2 linked regions of the Prochlorococcus marinus str. GP2 genome follow. The main gene of each other region encodes a partner of the protein of the gene in region 2 in a complex. Links are inferred from orthologs where the notes say so. Each region holds a gene or a part of one and is shown on either strand. Other genes may lie near its edges. The genes, in order: tsaE and tsaD.

Region 1 (6,000 bases), on a different replicon or contig from region 2:
ATCAAGCTACCTAATGTAGTCCAAATTAAGAATTTCCTTAATGGCATAAGTTCTATGCCAGCAGGAACTGAAATTAAAGTTCTAATTCCTGGCACTAATCGGCCCCAAAAAACCAAAGAGGTCCCATATTTTTCAAACCACCTTTTACTTTTGTTTAAATCATTCGAAGAAATTCCTAAAAATTTTCCTTTTTTGTCTAGAAAGCTTGAAAGTCTTTTTTCATTTACTAATTTTCCTAAGTAATACCAAGGCAAAGATCCTAGGATCGTTCCTAATAATCCCCAAAAAACTAAAATATAAAAATTTAATTTTTGTTGATAAACAAAAAACCCTCCTAAAGGCATAATTATTTCCGAAGGAATTGGAGGTATTATGTTTTCTAAAAACATTGCCAAACCTATAGTAAGGTATGCAATTGTTGAATTTTTTTCAACAGCCAAACTAATATAGTCAGGAATTGAAGTAAGTAAATTTATAAAAATTAAACTCAAACTTAGTATCTATAAAGTTCTGGTTTATAAGGTCCTTCAACAGAAACATTAATATAATCAGCTTGTTCCTTGGTTAATTTTGTTAATTTTGCACCAATTTTATCAAGATGTAATCTGGCTACCATTTCATCTAAATGTTTTGGTAAAACGTAAACTTCCTGAGCGTATTGTTCTGACTTATTGAAAAGTTCAATTTGAGCTAGTACTTGATTTGTAAAAGAATTACTCATTACAAAACTTGGATGTCCAGTTGCACAACCTAAATTTACTAATCTACCTTCAGCTAAAAGGATTATTTTATTGCCACTCGGTAAAGTTATGTGATCAACCTGGGGCTTTATATTTTCCCATGGATAATTTTTCAATGAAGCCACATCAATTTCATTATCGAAATGGCCGATATTACAAACTATGGCCTCATTTTTCATCTTTAAAAGATTTTCGTTTGTTATTACCTGATAGTTACCAGTTGCTGTAACAAATATATCTATATCTTCCACAACATCGTCTAAGGTAACAACGCTAAAACCTTCCATTGCTGCTTGAAGAGCACAAATTGGATCAATTTCAGCAACTTTTACAATTGCACCAAGCCCTCTTAAAGACTGGGCTGAACCTTTACCTACATCTCCAAAACCCATTACTAAAGCTACCTTCCCAGCAATCATTACATCAGTAGCACGCTTTATACTGTCAACTAGAGATTCTCGGCAGCCATATAAATTATCAAATTTGCTCTTAGTTACTGAATCATTAACGTTAATAGCGGGAAAAGGTAAAGCATTTTGCTTTTGCAGTTGATAAAGTCTGGCAACTCCAGTTGTAGTTTCTTCAGTAACACCAATGATGTTACTCTTGATTCTAGAATAGAAGTCACTATCATTTTCCAACTTAGACTTGATAGAATTGAATAAGGAAATTTCTTCTTCATTACTAGGATTATCTAAAACAGACAAATCTTTTTCTGCTTTACTACCAAGTATCAATAAGCCAGTTGCGTCTCCTCCATCATCAAGAATCATATTTGGAGAGTCTGAACCCCAGTCAAGGATGTAATGGGTATACTGCCAATATTCATCAAGACTCTCACCTTTTTTTGCATATACAGAAATTCCTCTATCTGCGATAGCTGCAGCCGCATGATCTTGAGTTGAAAAAATATTGCATGAAGCCCATTTCACCTCTGCACCTAGATCAACAAGGGTTTCTATTAGAACTGCTGTTTGGATAGTCATATGGAGACTTCCAGCTATTTTTGCACCTTTTAATGGCTTTTCAGATTGGTATTTATCTCTAAGTGCCATTAATCCTGGCATTTCTGTCTCGGCAATTTTAATTTCTTTACGACCAAAATCTGATAAAGAGATATCAGCAATTACGTAATTTGGAATGGAGGTTTTAATTGAATTTGCAATAACCATATCTAGTGAATACTTTATCTATTAAACTATAAATGATTTTTGTGTAATTTTGTGTTTGTTGAGAATTTAGAAGAGACTTTAAATTTAGGAAAAAAACTCTCACAAAAATTAAATCCACAATCAATAGTTTTATTACAAGGTCCAATTGGGGCCGGGAAAACTTCATTCGTACAAGGCATTGCCAAAGGACTATCTATCTATGAGGACATTACAAGTCCTACATTTGCTTTATCTCATCACTATAATTCCGGCAAAATTCCGCTCATTCACCTTGATTTATACAGGTTAGAAGATGTTTCTTCAGCAAAAGAAGTTTTTTTTTCAGAAGAAGAAGAGGCAGTTCAAAGCCAAGCAATTTTAGTTATTGAATGGCCAGAATTAATAGAATCAGTTATTGAAAATTTCTGGAAAATAGAAATTAGTTATGCAGAAAATTACGGAAGATACTACGAAATAAGAGATCCCAAAAATTTATTAACTTTCTCATAATATGGCTGTTGCTGGATGGCGCCCTCGCCAAGACAAGTTAATAATCCACAAACACCTGCGAACTTAATGCAATCTTCTATCTCTCGTTCATTTGAAGGGTAGCCAGAAGTAATTAATTTTGAAATTAAGCCAGCTAGAAAAGCATCGCCTGCACCAGTTGTATCGACAATTTTTTGTGAAGAAGGAGTTTCTGTAATTCCCTGCAATCCATTGATATACCATGCAACTGGATTTTTACCATCAGTTATTATTACATCTGGTCTATTGGACAATTGTTGAGATATTAGAAAGGGATTTTCATCCTCAAAAAACAAAGTTGCTTCTTCATTAGCAAGTTTTAAAACATTTGCATGATTTAAAAATTTTTTGATTAATTTAAATCTTGAGGCTTTACTAATTTCTGATGAAAAACTTGAATGATCCCAAAAGACTTCTCTCCAATTCAAATCAATAACTATTTTGACTTCAAATTTTTTAGCCTGTTCAAGCAGAAAAAAGATAGTCTCTCTTGATGCTGGAGATGATAATAAGATAGTTCCCGTAACCAAATATTTTGTTTCTAGAAAAGATTTCTCCAAATTTAAAATTTCTTTTTCGATTGATTTCTTACTTAGAACTTCGTCTGCAAAGCATGAGTAAGAATTTTCTTCAAAGCCTGAAAAAAAACGATCTCCAAATTGGTCTCTATCTACATTAACCACTCGAGTACATGAATTATTATCTAATTGCAAGAAATCTAAATTAACTTCCAATTCTTTAAATTGCATAATAAATTTTTTTCCATAATCATCACTACCCAAACGTCCAATAAATGTTGAATCTATTTTTAATTTTCTCAATGCACAAGCAACATTAGCAGGAGCGCCACCCAAAAAATCTCTAAATCCTTGATTTGACTTATTTCTGATCCTGTCTATTAAGGCCTCTCCAACACATATGACTTTTTTCTTTTTCATAAAGTAAATCCTCTTTCTTAACTAAGAATAATTTATTAAAAACGAATATTTTTTTTTTGAATTAAAGTTTAATTAACAGCATATTCATAGTGTCTTTAAATAAATCTGAAACTTGGAAATGGAAAAATTGGGAAATTTCTTGGTCTTTATCAAAAAAATCTACTATCAAAAAAAATATTAATATACTATTGATTCATGGATTTGGTGCATCAAAAAACCACTGGAGACATAATCAAGATTTTCTAGGTAAATTTTCTAACTGCTACGCAATTGACTTATTAGGATTTGGAAAAAGCAGTCAGCCTTGTGCTTTACTAAATTACGAACCTGATAAAGAAAACTCAATTAAATATTCATTTGACTTATGGGGTAATCAAATATCAACATTTTGTGCAGAAGTAATAAAATCTCCTGTTTACTTGGTAGGGAATTCAATTGGTGGTGTTATTTCGTTGAGAGCTGCTGAAATCCTAAAAGATTATTGCAAAGGTGTCATTTTAATTGATTGTGCACAAAGAACTATGGATGATAAACGTTTAAAAAAAAGTGATATCTTAATGAATCTAATGAGACCAGTTCTTAAAACGTTAGTCAGACAAAGAATCATTAGTAATACACTTTTTTCAAGAGCTGCTAATCCAAAAGTTATTAAGAAAATACTTGAACAAGCTTACCCCTCAGGAAAAAATGTAGATGAAGAATTAATTGAAATACTTTATCAACCCGCGAGAAGGGCAAACTCTAAAGAGGCGTTTCGTGGCTTTATAAACTTATTTGATGACTATCTTGCTACAGACCTTTTCGATCAGATTGATACTCCAATCCAATTAATTTGGGGGGAAAAAGATCCTTGGGAATCTCTAGATGAAGCTAAAGATTGGAGGAAAAAATTCAGGAATATTAAAAGACTAGATATTATTGAAGGAGCTGGTCATTGTCCTCATGATGAAGAACCTGAAAAAACAAATAAATTAATTTATGAATTTCTTCATGAAACAAAATAAGCTTCTACATTATCACTAAGTCTTCTCAAACCTCTTAATCCATCTCTTTCTAAGTTTCTCACTCGATCTCTGCTTATCCCTAGTACCCTTCCTATACCTGTAAGAGACATTGGTTCATCACCATCCATCCCGTATCTCATTCTTAGAACTCTACATTGTAGATCAGGTAATTGATGCAAAAGAGAGTGAAGATCTCCTCTCATACAATCCATCTCGATTTGTTCGTCTGGCAAATCCTCTCCACCCGCTAGTAAATCTAATAAAACAGTATCTTCACCATCACCAACCTTTGTTTCGAGACTCACTGGTTGTCCAGCCTTGCACATTAAATCTTTAACATCATCTTCTGGAAGATCCACATATTTGGCTAGTTCACTAACCGTTGGAGTTCGAGACATTTCTTGACTCAATTCTCTTTGACCTTTTTTCAACTTATTAAGCATTTCAGTTATATGAATTGGTAACCTTATCGCTCTACTTTTTTCAGCTATTGCCCTAGTAATACCTTGTCTAATCCACCAATAAGCGTATGTTGAGAATTTATAGCCTCTAGCTGGATCAAATTTTTCAACTCCCCTTACCAATCCAATTGTTCCCTCCTGAATAAGATCTAATAACTCCATATTTCTTTTGGTATATTTTTTTGCAACACTTACTACCAATCTTAAATTAGCAGCAACCATTCTTTCTTTAGCGCGTTGTCCAGCTCGTATCCTTTTTTTTATCTGGGAGGTAGTAAGATTTAATTTTTTTGATAATTCTTCAATGCTTGGCTTATCACCATTAATTTCAATTATTTCAAGTTCTGCTCTTTCAACTTGAACATATTCTTGAACTTGTCTGCCGAGAGTTATTTCTTGCTCATGGGATAATAAAGGAACTCTACCTATATCCCTTAAATATGATCTCACTAGATCTACATCATTACTAGCCTTTAGACTTGCAATTGATGTTAATTTATTCTCACTTATGATTTCGGAAGCCATGTAGGATAGATGTTGTTTTGTAAACAATACCATTAAGAAATGTAAAGTTAAACAAAAAAATCCACAATTTTACAAAAATGAGAATAAATACCTACTTAATTTATAAAATTCTAGAAGTTAATAACCATTTTGCAGTACTTAAATAAATAAACACACCCGCAATGTCTGTGACTGTTGTTATGAAAGGAGATGACATTAAAGCAGGGTCCAATTTCATTTTGTCAAATAACAAAGGAAGAATAGCTCCAGTAGTAGCTGCTAATGTCGTTATCGAAATAAGGCTGATGCCCACGGCAGCTGCTATTAAAGGGCCTTCTCCCTGCCACCACGCGAAAGGAAACACAACTAACATCATCAAAACCCCTAAAAAAGCTCCTGTTATTGCCTCCCTGACTACTGCCTTAATTGCACCAAGAGACTTCAATTTTTGAGTACTTAACCCTCTAATAACAACTGTAGAACTTTGAGCACCAACATTCCCCCCAGTACCTATTAGCAAGGGGATGAATGCAGCTAGTAAAACTATTTCTTTTAATATTTGATCATTCATCGCAATTACTTTTGTGGTCAAACCATTTGCTAAAACTAAGATTAATAACCATAGAATTCGTCGTCGAGTTATTGTAAACAAACTACTTTGAAAATAATCATCC
Region 2 (6,197 bases):
CCAAAATCTACCGACAAAGAAATACTGTCACTTGATGAGATATCAGAAATTTTTGACTTATCAGACATAAATAAAGCTGGAGCTAAATTCAGTTGGGAGAAACTCAACTGGATTAATTCTCAATATATAAAAAATATGGAATCTATAAAGTTAAGTGAGATAATGAGGAAATACTGGAATGATAACGGTTGGGTGGCGCCATCTCAAGAATGGGCCTACAAATTAGCAATCTTGCTTAGAGACTCTATGACTCTTCTAAAAGATGCAATTGATCAATCAAAACCATTTTTCTTAATACCTACAATTCAAAAAGAAGGTCAAGATTTTCTGGAAAACGATGATAGCAAAGCATCTCTAAAACTAATATTAAATTATTTAATTGAGCAAAATACTGTAAAACTAGATCAAGAGAAAGCCAAAGAAATAATAAACGAAATCTCAAAAATGCATAATGTTAAAAAAGGGATATTAATGAAATCATTAAGAGTAGCCTTTTTTGGATCTCTCAGTGGGCCGGATTTAATTCAAAGTTGGGAGCTTTTATCTGAGATAAAGACTGATAGATCTCGAATTGAAAGATGTCTTAAATAAATCTAAATTATTTTTCTTGGTCTAATTCAAGCCTATTTGCCAAAGGTTTAGCTGAAAGACCTTGGATACCTACTGTCATTAATATAGTGAGAAAAACTAAACCTTGAAGACGGCCTGCCCCAAGGATACCAGCCTGCTCTAATCTGATAGAAAAAAGAGAAGCTACCGCTGCAGTAACGATGCCTCTTGGGGCTAACCAAGCTAAAAATATTTTTTCTTTTAATTTCAATTCTCTTCCCATTGTTGCTATCCATATAGAGACAGGGCGAACAATCACCATCAACATAAAAACGCAAACAACTCCTCCCCAGCCGAGCGGACTTAATTCACCCCAAGAAACGTCAGCTGCCAAAAGAGGGAAAAGAACTGTAATTGCCAATTGAGCTAATTCACCTATTAAATTATCCAATCTCTCCTTATCTATAACTTCTCTTTTGCCTACAATAAAACCTGCAGCGACAGAAGCAGGCAAGCCTGATTCTGGCAAGAAATATTCACAAATTCCATATACAAGGAAAATAAATCCAAGGGTAACTTGAAGCTCTATACCAAATGAGGCTTCATTTTTTATTTTTTTTAAAATTTCTGATAGTAACCATCCTGCACTTAATCCAATTAAGACTCCGCCCCCTAATCTTTGCATTAATGCTACAAATACCTCATTAATCCCACGTAGATCTCCTAAAGTCAGCTCTAAAAGCAGTAATGCCAGTACTGCACCAATTGGTTCAAGCAACAACCCCTCAGCTTTTAAAACTTCCGAGAGAGGGGAAGCTAATTTTATTTGTTCCACTAACGGAGAGACAACTGTTGGTCCAGTAGCTAAAACGATGGCACTATATATTCCTGCAACCTGCCATGAGAGGCCTGCCAGCCAATGAGCAATAAAAATTCCAGCTGATAATGAAATAAAAAGTCTTACCAATGAAATTTTCAAAACAGTATTTCTTATATTCCCCTCAGGCAGTTTTAAATTTAGTCCCCCTTCAAAAAGAACTAAACAGACTAGAAGCCCTACAATAGTTTCAAGGCCTTGCCCAAGATCTAAAGGCTCAACCAGCCCTAAACCTGATCTTCCTATAAGTAATCCAGAAAGCAATAAAATAACAACACTGGGGAATCCTGAAAAAGTAGAAAATAATCGAGCACAAGCACCTGCGAATACAGTTATTCCCCAAAGTAATCCAAGCCTTTCAGGCGTCATAAAAAATTATAAATAATAGAAATATTTATTATTTTGATTAAATCAATAATCTCATCTGAAGTCCAATAAATACAATACTTTTTAATTTATAATTAATCAGCTAAACAAGAGTAATTTTATTAAATCTTTCGAAACTACTTTTAAGTCAAATCAATTTTATTACTATTAAGAAAATTGGCTTATTAAAGCAATAATAATAAAAATAATTCCTATCCCAACAGTTGCCATCCTTCCATTCCAAATTTCAGCTTGAGGGGTAAAACCTCTTTTCCACAAATTCAGTTCCTTTTTATCAACGAAGTTTTTTGTCTCTTTAATCTCGATTTTAGGTTGTTTGTTCATAGAATTTAAAAAGGAGGGTTTTCTTCATAAAGGGTGTTTGTTTGTTCAATTGATAGTCTTCCTGCGACACCTAATTTGATGGAACTTAAATGATCCTTAAATTTGATCCTGAACAACGCCGCAGCTCCAATCATCGCAGCATTATCTGTACAAAGATTAAGGGGAGCTAAATGAACTTTAATAGATTTTTTACCTGCTTCACTAATCATCATTTTTCTTAATGTATTATTAGCAGCCACTCCACCAACTACAACAACATTATCCAAGCTATTATCTTCCGCGCATTTTATTGTTCTCTCTACCAAGACCTCTGCCACTACTCTCTCAAAACTTGCAGCGATATCAGGAATTGGAATGGTCTTCCCATCCAAATTTATTCTTTCAACTAATCTTAATACGGCGGTTTTTAGACCACTAAAAGAGAAATCATATTTAAGAAAACCACCTTTTTTATCAGAAATTCTACATTTTGGTAAATTGAACTTAAATGGGTCTCCATTTTTAGCAATCTTTTCAATCGCTGGTCCTCCTGGATAGGCGAGACCTAATAATCGTCCAACTTTATCAAAGGCTTCTCCAGCAGCATCATCAAAACTCTTCCCAAGTCTTTTCATATCCCTTCTCTCATCAACCTTAATCAATTCGGTATGTCCACCACTAACAAGTAATGTAAGGAATGATTTCTTTGGATAGTTTTCTGAAAATAGAATTGAAGATAAATGCCCCTCCAAATGATGTATTCCCAAAAATGGCTTCGAATGTAATATGCAAAGTGATCTTGCAGTAATAGAGCCAACTCGTAAACACCCAACTAATCCAGGGGCTACAGTAGATGCAATGTAATCGACTTCCTCAATTCTCATTTTTGATTCTGTTAATGCCTTTTCTAAAACAAAAGGTAATAGCTCTAAGTGTTTTCTAGCTGCAAGCTCAGGAACAACTCCTCCCCATTTTGAATGATCTTCAATTTGAGATGCAACGATATTTGAATGAATTTTGAACTTATCACCAATATTGGAAACTATTGAGACAGATGTCTCATCACAACTTGTTTCAATAGCTAAAACTTTATGCATATTTGGTTCAACTTGTTCTATTTTAATATTAATTTCTTCCTTAACACATTATAAGAAATTAAAGATTGCAACTTATGAAATTCTTATTTTCAATCATAACCTCAGTTTTTCTGTTTCTAGGAATCACTCCAATTGCTCTAGCAGCTAATGGGCCAGCCCTAAATGCAGATCGAGCAAGCACAGAATTTACAGCGTCAGCACTTACAAGATGCTCTGAAAATCCTAAATTCATTGAAAGAGCAAGTGCTGCAACTACTCAAAAAGACATCACAAGATTTGAAAGATATGGAAAAGCATCATGCGGAGATGATGGTCTTCCACATTTAATAATTGGACCTCCTCTTGAGCCATGGGGGGCCCTTTTAAATAGAGGTCATGAAGGAGATTTACTTATTCCCGGAGTATTATTCATTTATATTGCTGGAATTATAGGCTGGTCAGGGAGAGAGTATCTTATTGAATCAAAAAAGACTAAGAATCCAGCAGATCTTGAGATCATTATTGACCTTGATTTAGCTAAAAAATGTCTTGTAAAAGGAGCTCAATGGCCTCTTCTTGCTAATAAACAAGGTAGAAACGGAGATTTAAGAGAGAAAGATAACAACATTACACTTAATGGTCCTCGCTAAACATCTTTAAAAAACTTTCATAAAACAAATGTTCAAAATTCTAAATACAAAATTTGTCAGATCTGCACCAGTAGTAGCAGCAATTTGGCTAAGCCTTACAGCTGGAATAATTATTGAATTTAATAGATTTTTCCCAGATTTATTATTCCATCCAATGAGCTGATAAATGAGAGAATAATCAAGTTTTTATTAACTGGATTATTCTTTTTGCCGTTTCATCAATATTGTGATTTGTTAATGCAAAATCAAATTCATTTGATACTGAAATCTCATAATTAGCCCTTGAGAGTCTTTTTTTTATTGCCTCTTCTTTTTCTGTTCCTCTATTTCTTATTCTTCTTTCTAACTCTTCTTTATTTGGAGGAAGTAAAAATATTGACAGTGAATTAGGAAACTTGTTTTTTATTTGTCTTGCACCCTCGACTTCAATTTCAAGTAATACAATAAATCCCTCTCTTATTTTCTCATTGACAGAAGACAAAGGTGTTCCATAATAGTTCCCAGCGAATTGAGCCCATTCAAGGAACAGGTTTTGTTCAATCATTTCTTTAAACTTTTCTTGATTTAAAAAGTAGTAATTTTCTCCATCCTTCTCTCCCTCTCTAGGTTCTCTAGTAGTTGCAGATATTGAAAGCCAAAAATTTTTTTCTTTACCTAATATTTCTTTAACAACTGTTCCTTTCCCCACTCCGCTGGGTCCAGTAAGGATAATGAGTTTTTTTTGATTTTTCATATTAAATTTTTTACAGTAAAATAAACATCTTGTGAATCAAAAAGGAATAATAATGCAAAAAGGTGTTCCACAGATAATGGATATTACATCTATTAAATCTGTCTTGCATTATTTGACAAAGAATATTTTACCTTCAAAGTTTGAAACTGCCCAACAACCAGATCCTAATACAATTCAATTATGTTTCAGAGGAATTGATTCCCAAACTTGGTTAGAGGTTTCATGGAATGGTGAATCTCCCAGAATATTAAAGATAAATAAGCCGGAAAAAATTGGAAGAGAAAGTACACTTTCTAAACAAATAAGATACGGATTAAAATACATGGCTTTAATTTCGATTGATCAAGATGATTTCGAGAGAGTTATAAAATTTGGTTTTGCAAAAAAACCTGGAGATGAAATTAGTAAGTATTTAATTTTTGAGTTAATGGGTAAACATAGTAATATATTTTATTTGGATAACAAACATAAAATAATTGCAGTTGGTAAACAAATTAAATCGAGTCAATCTAGTTTTAGAACAATTTCAACAGGATCAATTTACTCTGGCCCTCCAGTTAATTACAAAAAACAACCTAGAGAAGATGAGTCTTTTCAATCATGGAAAGACTCAATTTCAATAGTACCTGAATCTTTGAAATACTGTTTAATAAATACCTATCAAGGGGTAAGCCCTATCCTTACAAAACAATTAGAGGTTGTTAGCAAAACTTGCAATTCGGAAATAATGGAAAAAAATATCGATTTCATTGTTGATTCAGACTTAAAGGAAATATTTAAAAATTGGAAGATTTGGATAAATAGGTTTAAAAACAATAACTTTAACTTTTCTATATTTAATAAAGATTTTTATTGTGTTTGGTTTTTCGATAAAGAAATTAATTGCGAAAAAAAGATAGATTTATGCACCGGTATAGAGAATTACTATGATAATCATCTGAAGCAAAAAAAACTTGAATTGTTGGTAAAGAAAATTGAAGGGATAATTTTTAAACAGATCAATATTGAAAAAAAGAATTTAAATATTCAATATGATCTTCTGACAAAATCAGAGGACTACGAGTTATATAAAGAAAAAGCTGATGATATATTTTCTTCAAATGAAATTAAAAAACGAGATATTATTAAGGGACAAAAACTATATAAAAAGTCAAAAAAACTAAAGAGATCTAGAGAATTAATAAAAGAAAGATTAAGTATTTACAAAACAAATATAGAGAGATTAGATGAATTCACTACGCTTCTAGAAAATTTAAATTCTTTAAATCATGAAAAACTTTTTATGCGAATTAAACTGCTAGAAGAAATTATGGAAGAAATTTGTAACGAGTTTAATATCAATATCAAGAGGCAAAGAGAAGTTAAGAAAAGTACATCTGAGATAGAATCTTCACCAATTCAAGTTTATACTCCCAGAGGATTGAAGCTCCAGGTTGGGCGAAATATGAGGCAAAATGACTTAATAAGCTTTAAGTTCTCAAAAAAAGGCGATTTATGGTTTCACGCTCAGGAAGCTCCAGGCAGTCATGTAGTTTTGAAGTCCTCATCTCAAGAAGCATCTGAGCAAGATCTTCAAATAGCTGCAGATTTAGCTGCTTTGTTTAGTAAGGCAAAAAGAAACA

What was found.
Region 1: the proteins of tsaD (region 2) and tsaE are in contact, whole or in part, in a crystal structure (PDB 6N9A), measured with the Thermotoga maritima proteins. The link is inferred for Prochlorococcus marinus str. GP2 from one-to-one orthologs. Residues at the interface, in WP_004082750.1 of Thermotoga maritima: Cys10, Asp11, Arg49, His50, Leu82, Gly84, Gly135, Gly136, Glu154, Thr155, Leu156, Asp157, Asp158, Ser159, Glu162, Asp165, Lys166, Arg169, Leu170, Tyr175, Lys213, Thr214, Leu217, Tyr218, Gln221, Arg222, Asn324; in WP_004082108.1 of Thermotoga maritima: Leu37, Gly38, Lys46, Lys57, Val59, Lys60, Ser61, Thr63, Phe64, Thr65, Leu66, Met67, Val69, Pro71, Tyr82, Arg83, Leu84, Asp86, Asp88, Phe89, Asp93, Ile128, Asp130, Glu131, Arg134.

What each region holds. Positions count from the first base shown.
Region 1 is NZ_JNAH01000008.1:343,098-349,097, forward strand. The notes cover bases 882-3,682. They hold tsaE (tRNA (adenosine(37)-N6)-threonylcarbamoyltransferase complex ATPase subunit type 1 TsaE), read left to right. Parts: upstream 882-1,963; coding sequence 1,964-2,401; downstream 2,402-3,682. Other genes in these bases: ahcY (adenosylhomocysteinase), read right to left, coding at 882-1,912; EU91_RS00575 (carbohydrate kinase family protein), read right to left, coding at 2,359-3,357; EU91_RS00570 (alpha/beta fold hydrolase), read left to right, coding at 3,447-3,682. In the rest of the region: EU91_RS00590 (DedA family protein), read right to left, coding at 1-491; more of ahcY, read right to left, coding at 494-881; more of EU91_RS00570, read left to right, coding at 3,683-4,361; EU91_RS00565 (RpoD/SigA family RNA polymerase sigma factor), read right to left, coding at 4,346-5,347; mgtE (magnesium transporter), read right to left, coding at 5,448-6,000. UniProt on the Escherichia coli protein: Required for the formation of a threonylcarbamoyl group on adenosine at position 37 (t(6)A37) in tRNAs that read codons beginning with adenine.
Region 2 is NZ_JNAH01000003.1:403,417-409,613, reverse strand. The notes cover bases 1,179-4,176. They hold tsaD (tRNA (adenosine(37)-N6)-threonylcarbamoyltransferase complex transferase subunit TsaD), read right to left. Parts: upstream 3,214-4,176; coding sequence 2,143-3,213; downstream 1,179-2,142. Other genes in these bases: gmk (guanylate kinase), read right to left, coding at 4,021-4,176; psaJ (photosystem I reaction center subunit IX), read left to right, coding at 3,871-4,005; EU91_RS05430 (photosystem I reaction center subunit III), read left to right, coding at 3,288-3,842; EU91_RS05420 (high light inducible protein), read right to left, coding at 1,961-2,137; EU91_RS05415 (cation:proton antiporter), read right to left, coding at 1,179-1,795. Also shown: gltX (glutamate--tRNA ligase), read left to right, coding at 1-591; more of EU91_RS05415, read right to left, coding at 599-1,178; more of gmk, read right to left, coding at 4,177-4,575; EU91_RS05440 (NFACT RNA binding domain-containing protein), read left to right, coding at 4,652-6,197.